DNA from 3 places in the Ochrobactrum sp. P6BSIII genome. Region 1 is predicted to be linked to each of the others. Evidence: riboswitches for the same ligand, from Rfam matches in the RefSeq annotation. Region 1 holds a riboswitch; each other region holds the start of a gene.

The links. Region 1 has a riboswitch for thiamine pyrophosphate ahead of thiB (thiamine ABC transporter substrate binding subunit). Riboswitches for the same ligand answer to the same signal wherever they lie in the genome.
Region 2: linked by a shared signal. The riboswitch ahead of thiC (phosphomethylpyrimidine synthase ThiC) and the one ahead of thiB (thiamine ABC transporter substrate binding subunit) in region 1 are both predicted to bind thiamine pyrophosphate.
Region 3: linked by a shared signal. The riboswitch ahead of thiD (bifunctional hydroxymethylpyrimidine kinase/phosphomethylpyrimidine kinase) and the one ahead of thiB (thiamine ABC transporter substrate binding subunit) in region 1 are both predicted to bind thiamine pyrophosphate.

What each region holds. Positions count from the first base shown of each region.
Region 1 is NZ_JACGXB010000010.1:105,653-111,616, forward strand. It holds gene FHW00_RS15335 (ABC-F family ATP-binding cassette domain-containing protein) at 1-552, opposite strand, end outside; gene FHW00_RS15340 (glycine zipper domain-containing protein) at 721-1,005, opposite strand; gene FHW00_RS15345 (thiamine diphosphokinase) at 1,117-1,794, opposite strand; TPP riboswitch at 1,899-2,013, shown strand; gene thiB (thiamine ABC transporter substrate binding subunit) at 2,110-3,114, shown strand; gene thiP (thiamine/thiamine pyrophosphate ABC transporter permease ThiP) at 3,090-4,739, shown strand; gene thiQ (thiamine ABC transporter ATP-binding protein) at 4,736-5,458, shown strand; gene cdlP (cell division protease CdlP) at 5,760-5,964, shown strand, end outside.
Region 2 is NZ_JACGXB010000008.1:235,137-241,100, forward strand. It holds gene hmgA (homogentisate 1,2-dioxygenase) at 1-915, opposite strand, end outside; gene FHW00_RS13745 (MarR family winged helix-turn-helix transcriptional regulator) at 1,060-1,491, shown strand; gene FHW00_RS13750 (MarR family winged helix-turn-helix transcriptional regulator) at 1,501-1,941, opposite strand; gene FHW00_RS13755 (MFS transporter) at 2,291-3,607, shown strand; TPP riboswitch at 3,763-3,874, shown strand; gene thiC (phosphomethylpyrimidine synthase ThiC) at 3,966-5,729, shown strand; partial or broken gene FHW00_RS24435 (hypothetical protein) at 5,779-5,964, opposite strand, start outside.
Region 3 is NZ_JACGXB010000006.1:337,396-343,359, reverse strand. It holds gene FHW00_RS11365 (thiazole synthase) at 1-469, opposite strand, end outside; gene thiS (sulfur carrier protein ThiS) at 471-668, opposite strand; gene thiO (glycine oxidase ThiO) at 665-1,657, opposite strand; gene thiD (bifunctional hydroxymethylpyrimidine kinase/phosphomethylpyrimidine kinase) at 1,657-2,532, opposite strand; TPP riboswitch at 2,619-2,725, opposite strand; gene FHW00_RS11345 (putative bifunctional diguanylate cyclase/phosphodiesterase) at 3,031-5,154, shown strand; gene FHW00_RS11340 (heavy metal translocating P-type ATPase) at 5,407-5,964, shown strand, end outside.

The DNA.
Region 1 (5,964 bases):
GCGGCTGACATTTTCCAGAAAGCGACGGTCATGCGAGATCAGCACGATGGCCGAACGGATCTGGCGCAATTCGCCTTCCAGCCATTCGATGGTTGTCAGATCGAGATGGTTGGTCGGCTCGTCGAGCAAAAGCACATCGGGCTGCGGCGCGATCACACGCGCCAGCGCCGCACGGCGCGCTTCGCCACCCGAAAGATGATCCGGATTTTCGTCGCCGGTCAGGCCCAGATGCTCCAGAAGATAGGTCACGCGATGCGGATCGTCGGTCGGTCCGAGCCCCGCTTCGACATAGGCGCGCACGCTGGCAAAGCCGTCCATGTCCGGCACCTGCGGCAGATAGCGAACGGTCGCGCCCGGATGCTTGAACACTTCGCCCGAAGTCGGCTCGACCATGCCGGCGGCGATCTTCAAAAGCGTGGATTTGCCAGAACCATTGCGCCCGACCAGCGCGATGCGGTCGCCCTCGCTCACCGAAAGGCTCGCATCCTCCAGAAGCGGCGTACCGCCGAAGGTGAGCTTGATCTGGTCTAGGCGAAGGAGCGGTGGTGCCATGGTGTCTTCTGAGGCTTTCTGGGCGGTTCTCGGGATGTGCTTTGAAATTCCGCCCTGCTTGTCCGCGACAAAAGCCGTTCTGTCAAATGGATCGATAGGAAAGAGGCACGAAAAACAAACAGGCCGGGTTTCCCCGGCCTGTCCGCGATACGATTTTAAGCTTCAAGCTTACTGGCAGCGTGCTTCGTAGACGCGGCCGTAGTTGTCGCGATAGCGGCAGTACTGCACGCCATTACGCGTCTGGGCAGCGCCAACCAGCGTACCGGCAACAGCACCAATAGCAGCACCCGTGAGAGCGCCACGGCCGTTACCGCCGATTGCACCACCGGCGAGAGCACCGATTGCTGCACCGCCAACACCGTAACCAGCTGTGCGCTGTTCGTTGGTCGTGCATGCTGCTGTCGACAATGCGAGCACCCCGGCAACCGCAATCATGGAAAGACGTGACTTCATCAAACAATCTCCTGTCAAAGTTGACACTTCAGGTGCCGATTTTGCGTCCCCAATTTCGGCGCTAACTAATAACCCGCTTACCGCATTTGAAATACGTTTCGCTGTCGAGCGTCAAGCCTTTTCAATCGGTAAGGTTAGCGACACGCCGTCAGCATGCTCCGAATTTAAGTTTGCAACAAGTATCGCTAAGCCAGAACGCACAGTAATGCGAAGTGTTCCACGCACTATATTGGAAACTGTCCACGAAGAACCAAAAGGAAGGGTCACGTTGTCTAACGGCCACTCTGCATTTGTGATTGAAAGCCCGTCCACAGCGGTGAAACTGATGACGCTGAACAGCGTGCCGTCAGGGAAATCATAGGTAAACTCGCCAGCCGTCACCGGCCATGCCTCTTCCGCACCGCTGGACAGGAGGACATTCCGCCCCTTGTTGGCCTGCGCTGTCGCCATTGTGAGATGCAGCAGCGTGTGGTCGGTGCGCTGGCCGCCAAAAGCACCGCACAAAATGGCGCGTGTCGCGCCACGGGCAAAGGCTTCCTCGAAAGCCAGTTCGCCGTCTGTCATGTCCTTGGCGCGCGGAAATGTCTTTTGCGGCACATGCGCATATTGATCGAGCAGGGCTTGTGGCGTGGAATCGAAATCGCCGAGCCACAGTTCCGGTTCGACGCCCAGAGCGGCCGCATGACGAATACCACCATCGGCGGCCAGAATGCGCGCGCCGGCTATCTGCTGACGCAGCCGTTCGGTTACGACGAGGTCGCCGCCGAGAAGGATGACGAATGTGCTCATAAGCCGCTCTTATCATGGGCAAATCCCAGCTGGAAGTCTGCTCTGTCCCAGTTTGTATCGCTTTTGCCTCTCTTGCCCTTCATGGCCTGACATATTAATGTCGCAACGCTCTAACGGGGTGCCATTTGTTCCCATGAATGGCTGAGAGGTTTTTCAAAAAACCAACCCGCTGAACCTGATCCGGTTTGCACCGGCGGAGGGATTAGATGCTGCTCTGCGGCACGATCCCGAAAAGTAGCAGCTTTTCGGTTATTGTTGTGCTCCAGACCCCAAGCGGCGCTAAATCCTTTTAACTTTATGAAAGGACGTGCCGTTATGCGGCTGTTATCTTTGCTGGCCTTCTCTTTCGCGGCAGCCGTTAGTCTGGCACCTGCGGCACAGGCCAAAGACAAGCTCACCATCTATACCTATGACAGTTTCATTTCCGAATGGGGTCCCGGTCCCAAGGTAAAGGAAAACTTCGAGAAGGAATGCGACTGCGAGATCAACTGGGTCGCTTCCGCCGACGGTGTGGCCCTGCTCAACCGGCTGAAGCTTGAAGGCGGCAACACCAAGGCCGATATCGTGCTTGGCCTCGACACCAACCTGACCACGGAAGCGCGCGCCACTGGCTTCTTTGCGCCAAGTGGCATCGATCTTGGCAATGTCAGCGTGCCGGGTGACTTCAAGGACGATATTTTCGTACCCTATGACTATGGCTATTTCGCCATTGTCTATGATTCGGAAAAGCTGCCCAATCCGCCCAAGAGCCTGAAGGAACTGGTCGAAGGCGACCCGTCGCAGAAGATCGTGCTTCAGGATCCGCGCACCTCGACACCGGGTCTTGGTATGCTGCTTTGGATGAAAGCCGTCTATGGCGATCAGGCCGGCGATGCCTGGCAGAAATTGCAGAAGCGCATTCTCACCGTCACGCCGGGCTGGTCGGAAGCCTATGGCCTCTTCACCAAGGGTGAAGCGCCGATGGTGCTCTCCTATACCAGTTCGCCAGCCTATCATGTCATTGCGGAGAAGACAGATCGCTACAAGGCGCTGGCCTATCCGGAAGGCAATTACCTCCAGATCGAGCTTGCCGCCCAGACGACGACCGGCGCCAAGAACCCGCTGGCGCAGAAATTCCTGTCCTTCATGACCGGCCCCGGCTTTCAGGATGTGATCCCGGAAACCAACTGGATGTTCCCGGCAGGCAAGACATCAACGCCGCTTCCCGCCGCTTTCGACGCCTTGCCGAAACCGGAAAAGACCTTGCTCATTCCAGCCGACGAGGTTGCGAAGAACCGCAAGGCCTGGGTCGATGAATGGCTGGCAGCTACCAGCAAATGATCAACGCTCCGGCAGGCAAGAACACCAGCCCCACCCCCGCGATGAAACCCGTCGCGGGGGCTTTGGCGCTGGCCTTCCTTATCGTGCTTGCCGGTGGCGCGCTTGTCGCTCTTGCCTTTGAAGCCAGCGGCGGCTTCGATGTCGCCGCAAATTTCGATGCCTATCTCTGGCGAACCGCCCGTTTCACCATCGCACAAGCCGTCGCTTCGAGCCTGCTTTCGGTCGCCTTTGCGATCCCAGTTGCGCGCGCCTTGCATTCGGAAGCGCATTTTCCCGGACGGGGTTTTATTCTGCGGCTGTTCGCCCTGCCGCTCGCGTTGCCTGCCCTTGTGGCCGTGCTGGGCGTTACCAGCATTTACGGTCGAAACGGCCTCATCGCCCATATATCGGAGGCTGCGGGCCATTCGTTCCAGCCGGATATCTATGGCATTACGGGCATTTTGATTGCGCATGTGTTCTTCAACATGCCGCTGGCAGTGCGGCTCATCCTCGCCGCCTATGAATCGATACCCGCCGACTATTGGAAACTCGCGGCCCAGCTTGGCATGGGCAACAGCGCCCGTTTCCGGCTGATCGAATGGCCGGTTATCCGCCGCAGCCTGCCCGGCATGGCGGGGCTCATCTTCATGCTGTGCGTGACGAGCTTCACCACCGTGCTGACGCTCGGCGGTGGTCCACGGGCGACAACACTGGAAGTGGCGATCTATCAAAGCCTGCATTTCGATTTCGACCCGGCACGTGCGGTGGCGCTCACCGTCACCCAGCTCGGGCTGACCTTGCTGATCCTGCTGGCCCTGCGCCTGACCGGGCGTCCTTCCGAAGAAGGCTTTACCCACACGGCAACACCGCGCCGCTATGGCAGGCCTGCGCGTGGTGAACGCCTGTTCAACATCATCGCCATTCTCATCGGCTTTCTTTATGTCGCCTTGCCGATTGCAGGCGTGGTCGTGTCTGGTCTTGCCGCCGACCTCGCCCGCCTGCTCAGCGAACAGACGGTCTGGCGCGCCATCGGCACTAGCCTGGCGCTCGGCTTTTCTGCGGCAACGCTCTCGGTGCTTCTCTCACTGGCGCTCGTTTCAGCCCGGGAAGCGGTAAAAAACAACAAAATAGCCAGCCTGTTCGATACGGGCGCGAGCCTCATTCTGGTCATGCCGCCCATCGTGATCGGCGCCGGATGGTTCATCCTGCTGCGCCATTTCACCAATCCTTTCGCCATCGCACCGGTGATGGTGGTCACGGTCAACGCAGCCATGGCCATGCCTTTCGCAGTCCGGCTGTTGCGCCCGGCCTGGGACACGGCAGCCGCACGCCACAATAGGCTCTGTGCCCAGCTTGGCATTTATGGCCTCAATCGGCTGCGGCTCATTGACTGGCCGTCGATCCGCAGACCCTTTGGCATGGCCTTCGCCTTTGCCATGGCGCTTTCCATTGGCGACCTTGGCACAATCGCGCTGTTCGGCAGCGATGCGCTTCTGACCCTGCCCTATCTTCTCTTGCAGCGCATGGGCAGTTACCGCACATTCGATGCGGCCGGTCTCGCGCTCATTCTGGGGCTTCTCTGCCTCGGTCTGATGATGCTTGCCGACCGCGCCGCCACATCCCGGAAAGAGAATTCCGCCTCATGACTGCTTCCGCCGACATCCGCCTTACCGACGTGCGCTTCAGCTATGGCGAAACCGCAATGCGCTTCGATCTGGCTATTGCGGGCGGCGCTATTGCGGCCATTGTCGGCCCAAGCGGCTCGGGCAAGTCCACGCTCCTGAATCTCATTGCCGGTTTCGAGACGCCTTCATCGGGCGCCATTGCCATCGGCGGTGTCGATGTAACTCACCTGCCGCCGCCGCAACGGCCGGTTTCGATGGTGTTTCAGGAAAACAACCTGTTTGCCCATCTGACAGTCGCGCAAAATGTCGGCCTCGGTCGCGCGCCCAACCTGAAACTGACGGATAGCGACCGCGCCGCCATTGCCGACGCGCTGACCCGTGTCGGCCTCAAGGATAAAGAACAGCGCAAGCCCGAAGCCCTGTCCGGCGGTGAACGCCAGCGGGTGGCGATTGCCCGCGCGCTTGTTCGCGAACGCCCGGTGCTGTTGCTGGATGAAGCCTTCGCCTCGCTTGGACCCGCATTGCGGCATCAGATGCTCGATCTGGTCAATGAACTGCGCCGTGAAACCGGCATGACCGTGTTGATGGTCACCCATACGCCGGAAGATGCGCTCTATCTCGATGCGCAATTGCTGTTCATCGAAAACGGTGAGGTCGTGGCGCAAGGACCGGCGAAGGACCTTTTGTCGGAGACTGGACCTGACGCGCTTCGGCGCTATATCGGTGATAAAAGCCGATAGAGCGGCTTCTGTTGTGACGTAATCGTTGAAACCGCTCTATCCTTTTTTACGCCGCATCGTCCGACGCAAAACCGCTTCGCACTTTTGCTGGAAATGCTCTAATCTCAAATAGAGTTACGGTAACGGACATATTTTGTTCGCAATCCACCGGAAGAACCGTATTCAACTTTACTGGGCCGCTTGTACGTCTGCTGGTCTGTGACTAGATTTGCGGACGACCTGATGATGTATGAATCGCGAGGATAAAATACTGTTCCGTCACAAGACCCTTTTCCGGGCCTCCCTGTGTCTTCCAGTCTCCCTGCCAGAACGGACGCAGCGCAATTGGCGGAAAACAGCCGTGGGTTTTGGCTTGTTTGCTGTCGCCCTGATTTCCGGGTGCCAGTCGATCAATTCCAGCAAGGATCTCGGCTTGCAGCCATCGGATAATCCGGTGACGGTTGATAATGTGACGCGCAACGACAAGCTGGCGCAGATCGGTGCACAGCAGCATCCGCGCATTCTCG
Region 2 (5,964 bases), on a different contig from region 1:
CGAGTAAGTGCGCAGGTCATATTTATAGGCGCAGTAATTGCCGTGCCACGCGACGATATCGAGCGGCGAATGGTCAATCCAGCTCTCATGAAACTGGCCGCACCATTTGATGACAACACGCGAGCGTGCCTGTTTGTCTTCATAGGCCGCAACGGGGGATTTGAAATCGCGCGGATTGGCAAGGCAGTTCGCGCCGATAGGACCACGGCCGGGCATATCGAATTTCTGACCATAATTCTCGCAGACAAAGCCGCGGCACAGTCCCTCAAGCACTTCGACGCGATAAACGAGACCGCGCGGAATAATGGCAATTTCCTTCGGCTCAAGATCGATAATGCCAAGCTCCGTGCAAAAGCGCAGCCGTCCTTCCTGCGGCACGACCAGCAATTCGCTATCGGCGGAGTAAAAATACTCGTCCTGCATCGAACGGGTGATCAGATAGACATGACTTGCCATACCGATCTGGATGTTCACATCGCCCGCCGTGGTCATGGTGCGCATGCCGGTGATCCACGTCAGATCCTCATCCGGCCCCGGCAGCGGGATAGGGTCCCAGCGATACTGGCCGAGACTGGTGATATTGCGCCGCTGCGGATCGCCGACCGGCAGATTGGGCGCGGTCTTCCAGTACGGCACGTCGACCAGCTGGAATCGGCCCGTATGATGGACCGACGGGCGAATGCGATAGCACCAGGTCCGCTCGTTTTGACCACGCGGCGCGGTGAAAGCGGTGCCGGACAGCTGCTCGGCATAAAGCCCGTAATTGCATTTCTGTGGTGAATTCTGACCTTGCGGCAATGCACCCGGCAGCGCTTCGGTTTCAAAGTCGTTGCCGAAACCGGGCATATAGCCCTCGACCGTTCCTGTCGTCACCGATGCGCGGACCATGCCCTGCGGGATTGCGTGAGCGGTCATGATTAATCCTCCCGGCAAATTCGTTGCTCGAACAACGATAATAACGTTGCGAATGCAACGAAGTCAATGCTTCTTGCGTGACACGTGTTTTTCCGTTGTATTTGCAATGAAACTCTGCTCCTTTCCTGAAAAAAGGAGACATGCATGGCATTCGAACTCGACGGTTTCCTGCCCTATCGGCTCAGCGTGGTGGCCGCGCGGATCAGCGAGCGCTTTGCAAAACGCTATGCCGCTGAAGCGGGGCTGACCATCCCCGAATGGCGCGTATTGGCGCATCTCTATCGAAGTGGCGAAGTCAGCATCCGGGACATCAATACCCGCGTCAATCTGGACAAGTCGATTGTCAGCCGGGCAGCAACGCGCCTTGAAAGTGCCGGACTGCTGCATAAATCGGATAACAATGTTGACCGTCGATTGATTGTACTCGCGCTCACCCCTCAAGGGGAAGAGCTGATGCATCGCCTTGGCAAAATCGCTGACGAGTTTCAGGCGGAGATACTTAAAGATCTGGGCCCCGATGCCAAACATTTTCTCGAAGGGCTGACCCGCCTCTCCAGCGCGCATCCTTCGCGATAATCGCCGACCTTACCCGGCTTCAGTCACCTGCTTGACGGCTTCGTGCAGCGCGGCGATACCGGTTTCCAGAGCTTGGCGGTCCTGCTCGGACATTACGCTCAATATGGCGTTGGCTTTTGCATCGACTTCGCCGAAAGCCTTTTGAAACAGGGCTTGTCCCGCATTCGTGACCGCATAATGCCGCAAACGCCGGTCTTCTTCGGATATGGTCCGGATAATCAGGCCTTTCTCTTCCAGACGGCTGGCGGCGCGGCTGACCTGCACCTTGTCGAGAGAGGTGCGCTGGGCAAGCCGCACGGAATCGATGGAACCTGCTTCCGCAAGCAGAAACAGCAGACGCCATTCCTCACGCATCAGCCCATATTCGTGACCATAAACAGCAACCAGCTGCCGGGAGAACGCTTCCGCGACAATCGCGAGCCGATAGGGAAAGAACGTCTCCATGCGCATTGCATGCCCCTCACAAAGTCTTTTGATTTCAATCATTTTCCCGGATTGAACAGACAATTTCAAAGGCTTTTTCAAGAGCGAGATCTAATCGGAGTGAAACGCGGGCTGGTAAGATTGCGCCCCAATGAAAAATACCCGTACACCGCTGTTATCCTGTCCGTTCGAACAGCCTTTTGAATTGATCCTCGCCCCTCCTGCGGATTGTAATCCCCGGAATCTGATCGCGACTAGTTCATTGCATATGTAACGTTGCTATTGCAATGAACTTGACATCGTTGCAAATGATACGATTATAAGGTGCCGGTAGCGAGGAACCGGTATTCAAATGCTGGGCAGCGGAGGAGCACCCTTGAACACATCAGCACCGGCGGGCACAATGGATGCCGCGCAGACACAAAAATCATCAATACGGCTTCTTTTCGCGGCCAGCACGGGCACGATTATCGAGTGGTATGACTTCGCGGTTTTCGCTTTTTGCGCCGCACTTGTTTTCAACACCGCGTTTTTCCCGGTCGTCGATCCGATCACCGGCTTGATTGCCGCCTTGTCCACACAGGCCGTCGGCTTCATTGCCCGTCCTGCTGGCGGCTGGTTCTTCGGTGTTCTGGGTGACAGGATCGGGCGCAAGCGCGCACTCGTCATCAGTCTTTTCCTGATGGGCGGTGCGACTGTCGCCATGGGACTGCTCCCCACCTATCAGCAGATTGGCGTGTTCGCTCCGCTCTTGCTGCTCCTGATGCGCCTGTTGCAAGGTTTTGCCATCGGTGGCGAATCCACTGGCGCCTTGGTGCTTATTGCCGAAAGCCTTCCGGCAAAACAGCGCGGTCTCTGGACCGGCTTTCCCATGATTGGAGGACCGGCGGGCAATGTGATCGCCACCGCCGTCATCGGTGCGGTCATCGGGCATTTCGGATCGGACGCTTTTGTGGAATGGGCCTGGCGCATTCCCTTCATCGCCTCCATTCTGCTGATCGGTCTCGGTCTATGGGTCCGGCGCAAGGTCGAGGAATCGCCAGCCTTTATCCATCTTCAGGAACAGAAGACCGAAGCCGTTAAAGCCCCATTGCGCGAAGCGATTACGACCCAGGGCGCAAACATGCTGCGCGTCCTGTTCGTCAAGGCTGGCGAAAGCGCGCTCTTTTACCTCTTCTCCACATTCTTCGTCGTGCTGGCGACCGTGTTCCTGAAAGTCCCGCGTGAAGCTGCCCTTGGCGCTCTGTTCATTGGCTCCATTGCCGAAGTCGCCGTCATTCTGGCTGCCGGTGCCACAGCAGACCGTATCGGACGCAAGGCCGTTACGCTGGTGGGTCTTGTGGGTGGTATCGGCGCAGGGTTCTGGCTTTTCAGCCTGCCTCCCGGCGCAGACACAGCGACACTCACCTGGGCAACCGTGCTGACGCTCTCCTTCCACGGCATTATCGTGGGTGGCATGTCGGCCTATTTCACCGAACTCTTCCCGGCGCGCGTTCGTTACACGGCCATGTCGACATCCTATTCTGTCGCCACGGTGTTGGGTGGAGCGCTGGCCCCGATCATCGGCACGTGGCTGCTTGAAATTTTCGGTACACCCTTCGCGGTCGCGGTCTACGCCACATTGATGGCTATACCCGCGATCTATGTGATGATCACCACGCCGGAAACCAAAGGCCGCGATCTGGTGAACTAAAACACTTCGGATTTTTAAAAAGCCGCATCAGTGATGATGCCAAATGGAAAAAGAGAAGCCAAGCTTCACCGTTTGTTTTACGTCCACGGTCAGGAATAGAAACACGCGCGCAGCCAACCGGTCTTGACGACCAAAACTGCCCGTGCATAATTTTAAGCATTCACCAGGGGAGTCCCGGCAAGGGGCTGAGATACTGCTAGCGTGCGCAGTGACCCGTTGAACCTGATCCAGTTCATACTGGCGTAGGGACGGTGCAAATGCTGGAAGGCGAGCGTCCACTGGATGCTTCCTGATGGCGTTTTTTCATCCTTCCAACACTGGAACTGGGTCTCCAACATCACAACTTGGAGCCTCAACCATGTCTATCATTACTGGCAACACAGCCCCGACTGTTACCACTGGCCCTCTCCCTGCTTCCCGAAAACTAAGCAAACCGGGAACGCTTTATCCGGATATCTGCGTCCCGATGCGAGAAATTGCTCTGCATCCCAGTTCCGGGCTGCCACCTGTTACGGTCTATGACCCATCTGGGCCCTACACCGACGACCACGCAACGATCAATATCGAAACAGGTTTGCCCCGATTGCGCGAAAGCTGGATCAGCGGGCGCGGCGATGTCGAAGCCTATGAAGGGCGCTCGGTTCAACCCGCAGATAACGGCTTTGCGACAGGTGAACGACTGACACAGGAATTCCCTTTTCTAAATACACCGTTGAAAGCAAGGAATGGCAAGGCGGTTACCCAGCTTGCTTATGCCCGTGCAGGTATCATCACTCCCGAAATGGAATTCGTCGCCATCCGCGAAAACCTTGGGCGACACGCTGTCCAGCATGAATTGCCGCGCGACGGGCAAGGTTTCGGCGCCAACATTCCCGACTATGTAACACCGGAATTCGTTCGCCAGGAGATTGCAGAGGGACGCGCTATTCTTCCTGCCAATATCAATCATCCTGAATCCGAGCCGATGATCATCGGGCGGAACTTTCTGGTTAAGATCAACGCTAATATCGGCAATTCTGCCGTAACATCTTCTATGGGCGAAGAAGTTGAAAAGATGGTATGGGCGATCCGTTGGGGTGCCGATACGGTCATGGACCTTTCAACCGGACGAAACATTCATAATATTCGAGAATGGATCATCCGGAACTCACCAGTTCCAATCGGCACGGTACCGCTCTATCAGGCTCTGGAGAAGGTCAATGGTATTGCCGAAGATCTGAACTGGCAGATCTATCGCGACACATTGATCGAACAGGCCGAACAAGGCGTTGATTATTTTACCATACACGCTGGCGTGCGGCTTTCTTATATCCACCTCACCGCCAATCGCGTAACCGGCATCGTTTCACGCGGCGGTTCGATCATGGCGAAGTGGTGCTTACACCACCACAAAGAGAGTTTTCTCTACGAACATTTCGAAGAAATTTGCGATATCTGTCGGGCTTACGATGTCTCATTCTCCCTTGGCGATGGTCTGCGTCCGGGATCGATAGCAGATGCCAATGACGCGGCACAATTTGCCGAACTGGAGACGCTTGGAGAACTGACCCAGATAGCCTGGTCCAAGGATTGCCAGGTAATGATAGAAGGGCCCGGCCACGTTCCGATGCACAAGATCAAAGAGAACATGGACAAGCAATTACACACATGCGGAGAGGCGCCATTCTTTACGCTCGGACCGCTGACCACTGATATCGCACCCGGTTATGACCATATAACCTCGGGAATTGGTGCAGCGATGATCGGCTGGTTCGGCACCGCCATGCTTTGCTACGTTACCCCGAAGGAGCATCTTGGCTTGCCCAATCGCGACGATGTTAAAATTGGTGTCGTCACCTATAAGATAGCCGCTCATGCCGCAGACCTAGCAAAAGGACACCCGGCAGCGCGTATTCACGATGATGCGCTATCGCGGGCTCGGTTCGAATTCCGTTGGGAAGATCAGTTCAATCTTTCACTGGATCCGGAGACCGCACGTTCTTATCATGACGAGACCTTGCCCAAGGAGGCTCACAAGGACGCTCATTTCTGCTCCATGTGCGGTCCCAAGTTTTGTTCGATGGAAATCTCACATGAAATACGTGCGGGATCGCAGGAAGACAGCATGAAGATGCGAGGCTGAAGCCGGCTAATGAATACAATTTCTAAATAGTTGCATTAGCACTATAAGTTTACACAGACGAAGAAGGGGCACCCGCGCCTGCATCTTTTTCGGCGTCCGACATTCTGTATGGCGCGAGGCTGGTGTCTGACGACCCGTTGGTGGCCTCCTCTCTCATCGCCAACAGTAAACGCCACCAGCCCCGGTTTTCATGCGCTGTGGCTTTTCTGTATTTGTTGTGTTCTGGCTTATTTCC
Region 3 (5,964 bases), on a different contig from region 1:
CGATGGGCGCGCCCCAGGGCATCAGCACCTTGCAACCGGCTTCAATGAGCTTTTCCGCGACGACCAGATCGTCATTCATATAGGGAAAGACCTCGAAACCGTCGTCGCAGAGTATGCGCGCTGCTTCGACCAGACCGAACGGGTCGGGCTGCAACGTGTCGTGGTCGCCGATCACTTCCAGCTTGATCCAGTTGGTGCCGAAGATTTCACGCGCCATTCTGGCGGTGGTCACCGCTTCACGCGGCGTGTGGCAGCCTGCGGTGTTGGGCAGAACGGCGACGCCCAACTCGCGGATCAGCGCCCAGAAGTCCTGTCCGGCGCGCGCATCGCCGCTTTCGCGGCGCAGCGACACGGTGACGATATCGCTTTGCGAAGCACGCACCGCATCGGCCAGAATGGCGGGCGATGGATATTGCGCCGTGCCGAGCAGCAGGCGGCTTTCAAATTGTTGGCCGTAGAATTCCAGCATCTCAGCCTCCCTGCATCGGGGCCAGAACTTCGATGCGGTCGCCAGCCGACAAGGTCGCGGCTGCGCGCTCGTCGCTGGCCACGAATTCACCGTTCAGCGCGGTTGCAACAACCGCTTCATCCAGTTCGATCTCGGTCAGCAGCGCCGCCAGATTGGCGGCTGCCGTGGTGATGACTTCACCGTTCAGCACGATCGTCATGCATAGTCCTCCACAAATTCAGGCATAGTTTCGGGCGCGGTCGCGGCCGCAACCGCCATGCGTGCCACAGCTGGCGAAAGCAGGAAGCCGTGGCGGTAAAGCCCGTTGACATAGATGGTTTTGCCACGCCGTCTCACGCGGGGAAGGTTGTCTGGAAAGGCGGGGCGCGCATCGACGCCGGTTTCGAGAATTTCAGCCTCGCCGAAGGCCGGATGCAGGGCGTAAGCCGCGCTCAAAAGCTCCAATGTCGAGCGCACGCTGATGCCACTGCGCTGATCGCTTTCGATCATCGTCGCGCCGATCATGTGCACGCCGTCGCCGCGCGGCACGATGTAGAGCGGAATGCGCGGATGCAGGAGACGCACGGGCCGCGAAAGGTTGATGTCGCGCGAGCGGACAACCAGCATCTCACCCTTGACGCCGCGCAGATCGGGCAGCGCATCGCGGGCGCTAAGACCACGGGCATCGACGGTGATATCCGCGTCGATCTTCGCTTCATGCGCTTCCGTATTGAGGTGAAAGACGACGCCTTTTCTTTGCAGGTTTTCGGCCAGCTCAACCAATGTCTTGCGCGGATCGAGATGGCCTTCACGTGTGAAGAACAGGCCCTGCCGGAAACGCCCGGCCAGATCGGGTTCCAGTGCATCAATGCGGTCATGGTCGATTGTGTCGAAGGCTTCCGTCCGGCGGGCGAAACGGCGCAACTCGCTGGCGTCACGGTTGTGCGACAGAACCAGAGTGCCTTCGCGCTTGACGCCGGAGACGTGCTTTTCCCACCAGCCGATGGCTTCCTGACCGAGCCGCACCACAGGCTCTTCGGCGCTTTCGCCCTCGCACCATGGTGCCAGCATGCCGCCTGCAAGCCAGGAACAGCAGTCGGAACCGATCTGCGGGCTGCGGGCAATCACCGTGACGGCATGGCCCTGATCGGTGAACTCGGCGGCGGTGGCAAGACCGGCGACACCCGCTCCGATGATGGTGACGCGCATCACGCAATCTCCTCCATTCGGGTTTTCCAGAGGTTATGGAAATGGTGCACCGGCCCGTGGCCGTGTCCGATCTTCAACGTATCGGCAGCGCGGATTGCCCCTTGCAGATAGGTGTGGGCTGCAAGCATGGCCTTTTCGAGCGGCAGGTTCTTTGCAAGCTCTGCCGCAATGGCCGAGGAGAGCGTGCAGCCTGTGCCATGGGTGTTGCCGGTCAAGATGCGCTGCGCCTCGACACGCAGCGTCGGCTGATCGCGGCGAACGAGGAGGTCGACGCAGATTTCGCCTTCCGCATGGCCGCCCTTCATCAGAACGGCTTTCGCGCCGAGTTCGAGCAATGCGCGGCCCTGTTGTTCGGCGTCTTCATCATCAAGCGCCAGACCGCAGCCGAGCAGGCAGGCAGCTTCAGGCCGGTTTGGGGTCAAAAGCGTTGCGATCGGCACCAGTTTCTGGCGCAAAAGCGCAATGGCGCTTTCGCTCAAAAGCCGGTCGCCGGACTTGGCCACCATCACCGGATCGAGCACGACAGGGCCGGAAAAATGGGCGAGTCCCCGCGCAATGGCCTCGATGGTTTCGGGCACGGAAACCATGCCGATCTTCACTGCGGCAACGTCGAGATCGCTGAAAACGGCGTCGATCTGCCCAGCGACAATGGCGGGCGGGATATCGTGCACCGCGCTCACCGTGCAGGTGTTCTGCACGGTCACAGCCGCAATGACGCTCGCGCCATAAACGCCGAGCGCCGAAAATGTCTTGAGGTCGGCCTGAATGCCAGCGCCGCCGCCGCTGTCGGAACCGGCAATTGTCACGCAGATGGGCACAGACCGTGTCTGGCCATTGTTGGATTTGGTTCGGGAGAAACTATGTTTCTGGTTCATCGTGTCGTCTCTCATTCCGAACGGAAAGATGAGACGTCATGAACCTGTAAGGAGCATAAGCTCCGAGTGGGATGAACCCTGTCCGCGACGCGTCAAACTCCGTTCCCTACGCAGGTATTACCCGGATCAGGTTCAATGGGTTAACGCGTGAACGCGCCTCTCAGCCTCTTTCGAGGCACCCCAACGAATTTTGCATCCATAGGCATAGGCCGGAAGTTTTGAGCGGTCAAGTTATCTCAAGCGGTCTCGCGCGAGGTCTGACGCTATAAAAAACAAGATCATCAGAAAAAACTAAATGAGTACCTCCTTCATATATGGTTTGTTAAAACCATTGGTCGTATTCTCCCAGCGGGGAAGTGCGTCCTGGTGACGGTCCTCGCCTGTTGGTTCGTGAGCTTGTCTGGTCATGAACTCATGCGGAATATGATGTTCCAGTGAGAGGTTTTGTTGGCTAATTTAGACTGACGACATGTGTCGGCTTGGGGCAAGGGGTATATGATGGCGAAGCGGAAAGCCGGTCCGACAGAGGCGGGAGGCTCCATGGCGAGCACGTCCCAGCAGGATTTCCGTATCCTTTTCACCACCCATCCGACGCCAATGTGGGTCTATGACCCGCAGACCCTCGGCTTCATCATCATGAACGACGCGGCCTATGCGCTTTACGGCTATACGCCTGATGAACTGCCGGGCATGACTGTTCTCGATATTCGTCCGCAGGCCGAGCGCGAGCGCATGCTGAGCGCTGTCCGTGATCGCAGCGATCTGGAGCGCCCCGAGCGATGGCAGCATCGGCGCGCCACCGGCGAAATCATCGAAGTTCTGACCTACGGACGGGAAGTGCAGTTCGACGGTAAGGACGCCATCCTTGCCATCGTGCAGGATCGGACCGAAATTGCCGAAGCCAACCGGCAGGCGATCCATGCGCAATCACTGCTCGATAGCCTTGTCAGCAATCTGCCGCTCGGCGTGTTCATCAAGGACATGCAGGACGAGGGGCGTTACGTGCTCTACAATCAGGCGGCATCGCAGGCGAGCGGCAAGGCGATTGAGGCGGTGGTCGGCTTCACCGATGCACAGCTGATGACGGATCTGGAGCGCCGCCAATATGCGCAGCAGGATCGTCAGGTGATGAGCAAAGGCGAAGCGCTCAGCGTCGAATATAAAACCCATCACGACGACGGAACGCAGCGCATTCTGCGTGTCATCAAGAGCTCCATTCCGCCGGTCGACGACGGCACGCCGCGCTATCTGATCGGCTTGATCGAAGACATTACCGAACGGCGCGAAATCGAGGAGCGCATGGCCCATATCGCCATGCATGACAGCCTCACGCGACTGCCCAACCGCGCCTATTTCTCCCATCATGTCGAGGACTTGCTGAAAAAGGGCGGCGATGCGGAGCCGTTTGCGCTTTTCTATATCGACATCGATCACTTCAAGAGCATCAACGACAATATCGGCCATCAGGCAGGCGACCAGCTCTTGCAGCAGGTGGCCGAGCGGTTGCGCCAGATCACCACGAGCGACCAGTTCATCGCGCGGCTCGGCGGCGATGAGTTCGCCGTCATCTATCGCAGCGGGACCGTTGGCCAGATCGCCATGTTTGCGGATCGGGTGCTTTCGGCATTTCAGGAACCGTTCAAGCTCGGCGACAATTCCGAATTCGTCACATGCAGCATGGGCATCGCGCAGGCGCCGCTGCATGGCGATAATTCCGACGTGCTGATGCGCAACGCCGATCTGGCGCTCCACGCGTCGAAATCGAGCGGCAGGCGCACCTTCCATTTCTACCAGCACGCGTTGCGTCTGGCCGCTGAAAAGCGCCACATCATGACGAGCGAGCTGCGTCAGGCCCTGCTGTCCCAGCAGTTCGAACTGCATTACCAGCCGATCTTCAATCTGGAGAGCGGGCGGATTTCCGGCTTTGAAGCGCTGATCCGCTGGCGTCATCCCGAGCGCGGCATGATTTCACCGGCGGAGTTCATTCCGCTCGCGGAAGAGACCGGGTTGATCGGTCCCATCGGTGACTGGGTGCTGCTGGCGGCCTGCCGCGAAGCGGTTTCCTGGCCGGAGGATATCAAGGTTTCGGTCAATCTGTCGCCGGTGCAGTTCAGCCAAAGCTCGCTTTTGCGCTCTGTCACTGATGCGCTGGATGCGGCCCGCCTGTCGCCGAACCGGCTGGAACTGGAAATCACTGAGTCGGTGTTTCTGTCCAACAGCAAGCACAATATCGAATTGCTGTTCGAGTTGCGCCGCCTTGGCGCTCGCATTGCCATGGACGATTTTGGCACCGGCTATTCCTCGCTCAGCTATCTGCGCTCCTTTCCGTTCGACAAGATCAAGATCGACCGCAGCTTCGTCTCCGGTATCGAAGCGGATACGCGCGATCTCGCCATCATCCAGGCGGTGGCAACGTTGGGCGCTGGCTTCAACATTGTCACCACCGCCGAAGGCGTGGAAACGGCGCAGCAGCTTGAGCGTCTGAGAACCGAACGTTTCGGCGAGGTGCAAGGCTATCTGACCGGACGCCCGATGCCGGCCAGCGATGTGCAGGCCTTTATCCAGAGCAATAACGGCACCGGCCTCGCCATGCCCCCGGCGCATAACCGGCTGCCGGTCTGATCGGAAAATCCGGAAAAACAATTCCGCATTTCTGCTTTCAAAAAAGCGCTTGACCTTCCAACGGTGGGAAGGACTACTTATATGGCAATTCAGAAATCTAGCCTCTGCTAGAGCATTTCCAGCAAAAGTGCGAAGCGGTTTTGCGTAGGATAATGCGTAAAACAAAGAATTAGAGCGCCGATCCGATTAATCGGATCGAAACGCGCTCTAAGGCGTGAAAAGGGACTGCTAAAGGTCTCGAAGAGGATTGCCATGAACAAGCCCGTCGATCACGAATCCATCAGCTTTCCCGTTCCCGTGGAAGGCATGAGCTGTGCATCCTGTGTTTCCTCGGTCGAAAAGGCTGTGTCGAAGGTTGCAGGCGTCGACAAGGTTTCCGTTAATCTCGCCACCGAACGCGCCGACGTTACCTTCAAGGGTACGCCGGATCTGCCTGCCGTCATCGATGCTATTCGCAAGGCAGGCTACGAGGTTCCGTCAGGTAGCGTTGATCTCGCCATTGAAGGCATGAGCTGCGCCTCCTGCGTCAGCAAGGTCGAGAAGGCGCTGAATGCAGTGCCGGGTGTGACGCGCGCCAGTGTCAATCTGGCGACCGAGCGTGCGCATGTGGAACTGGCCGGACAGGTCGAGACCGCCGAACTGGTCAAGGCCGTCGAGAAAGCCGGTTACGAGGCGCGGTCGCTGAATGATCGTAGCGAAGAGGCCCAAGCCGAAACCGGGCAAAAGACCCAAAGCGAAAAGCGCGATGCTGAAGCTGCGGAGCTGAAAAAGAGTGTTCTGCTGGCTGCAGTTTTGACCCTTCCGGTCTTT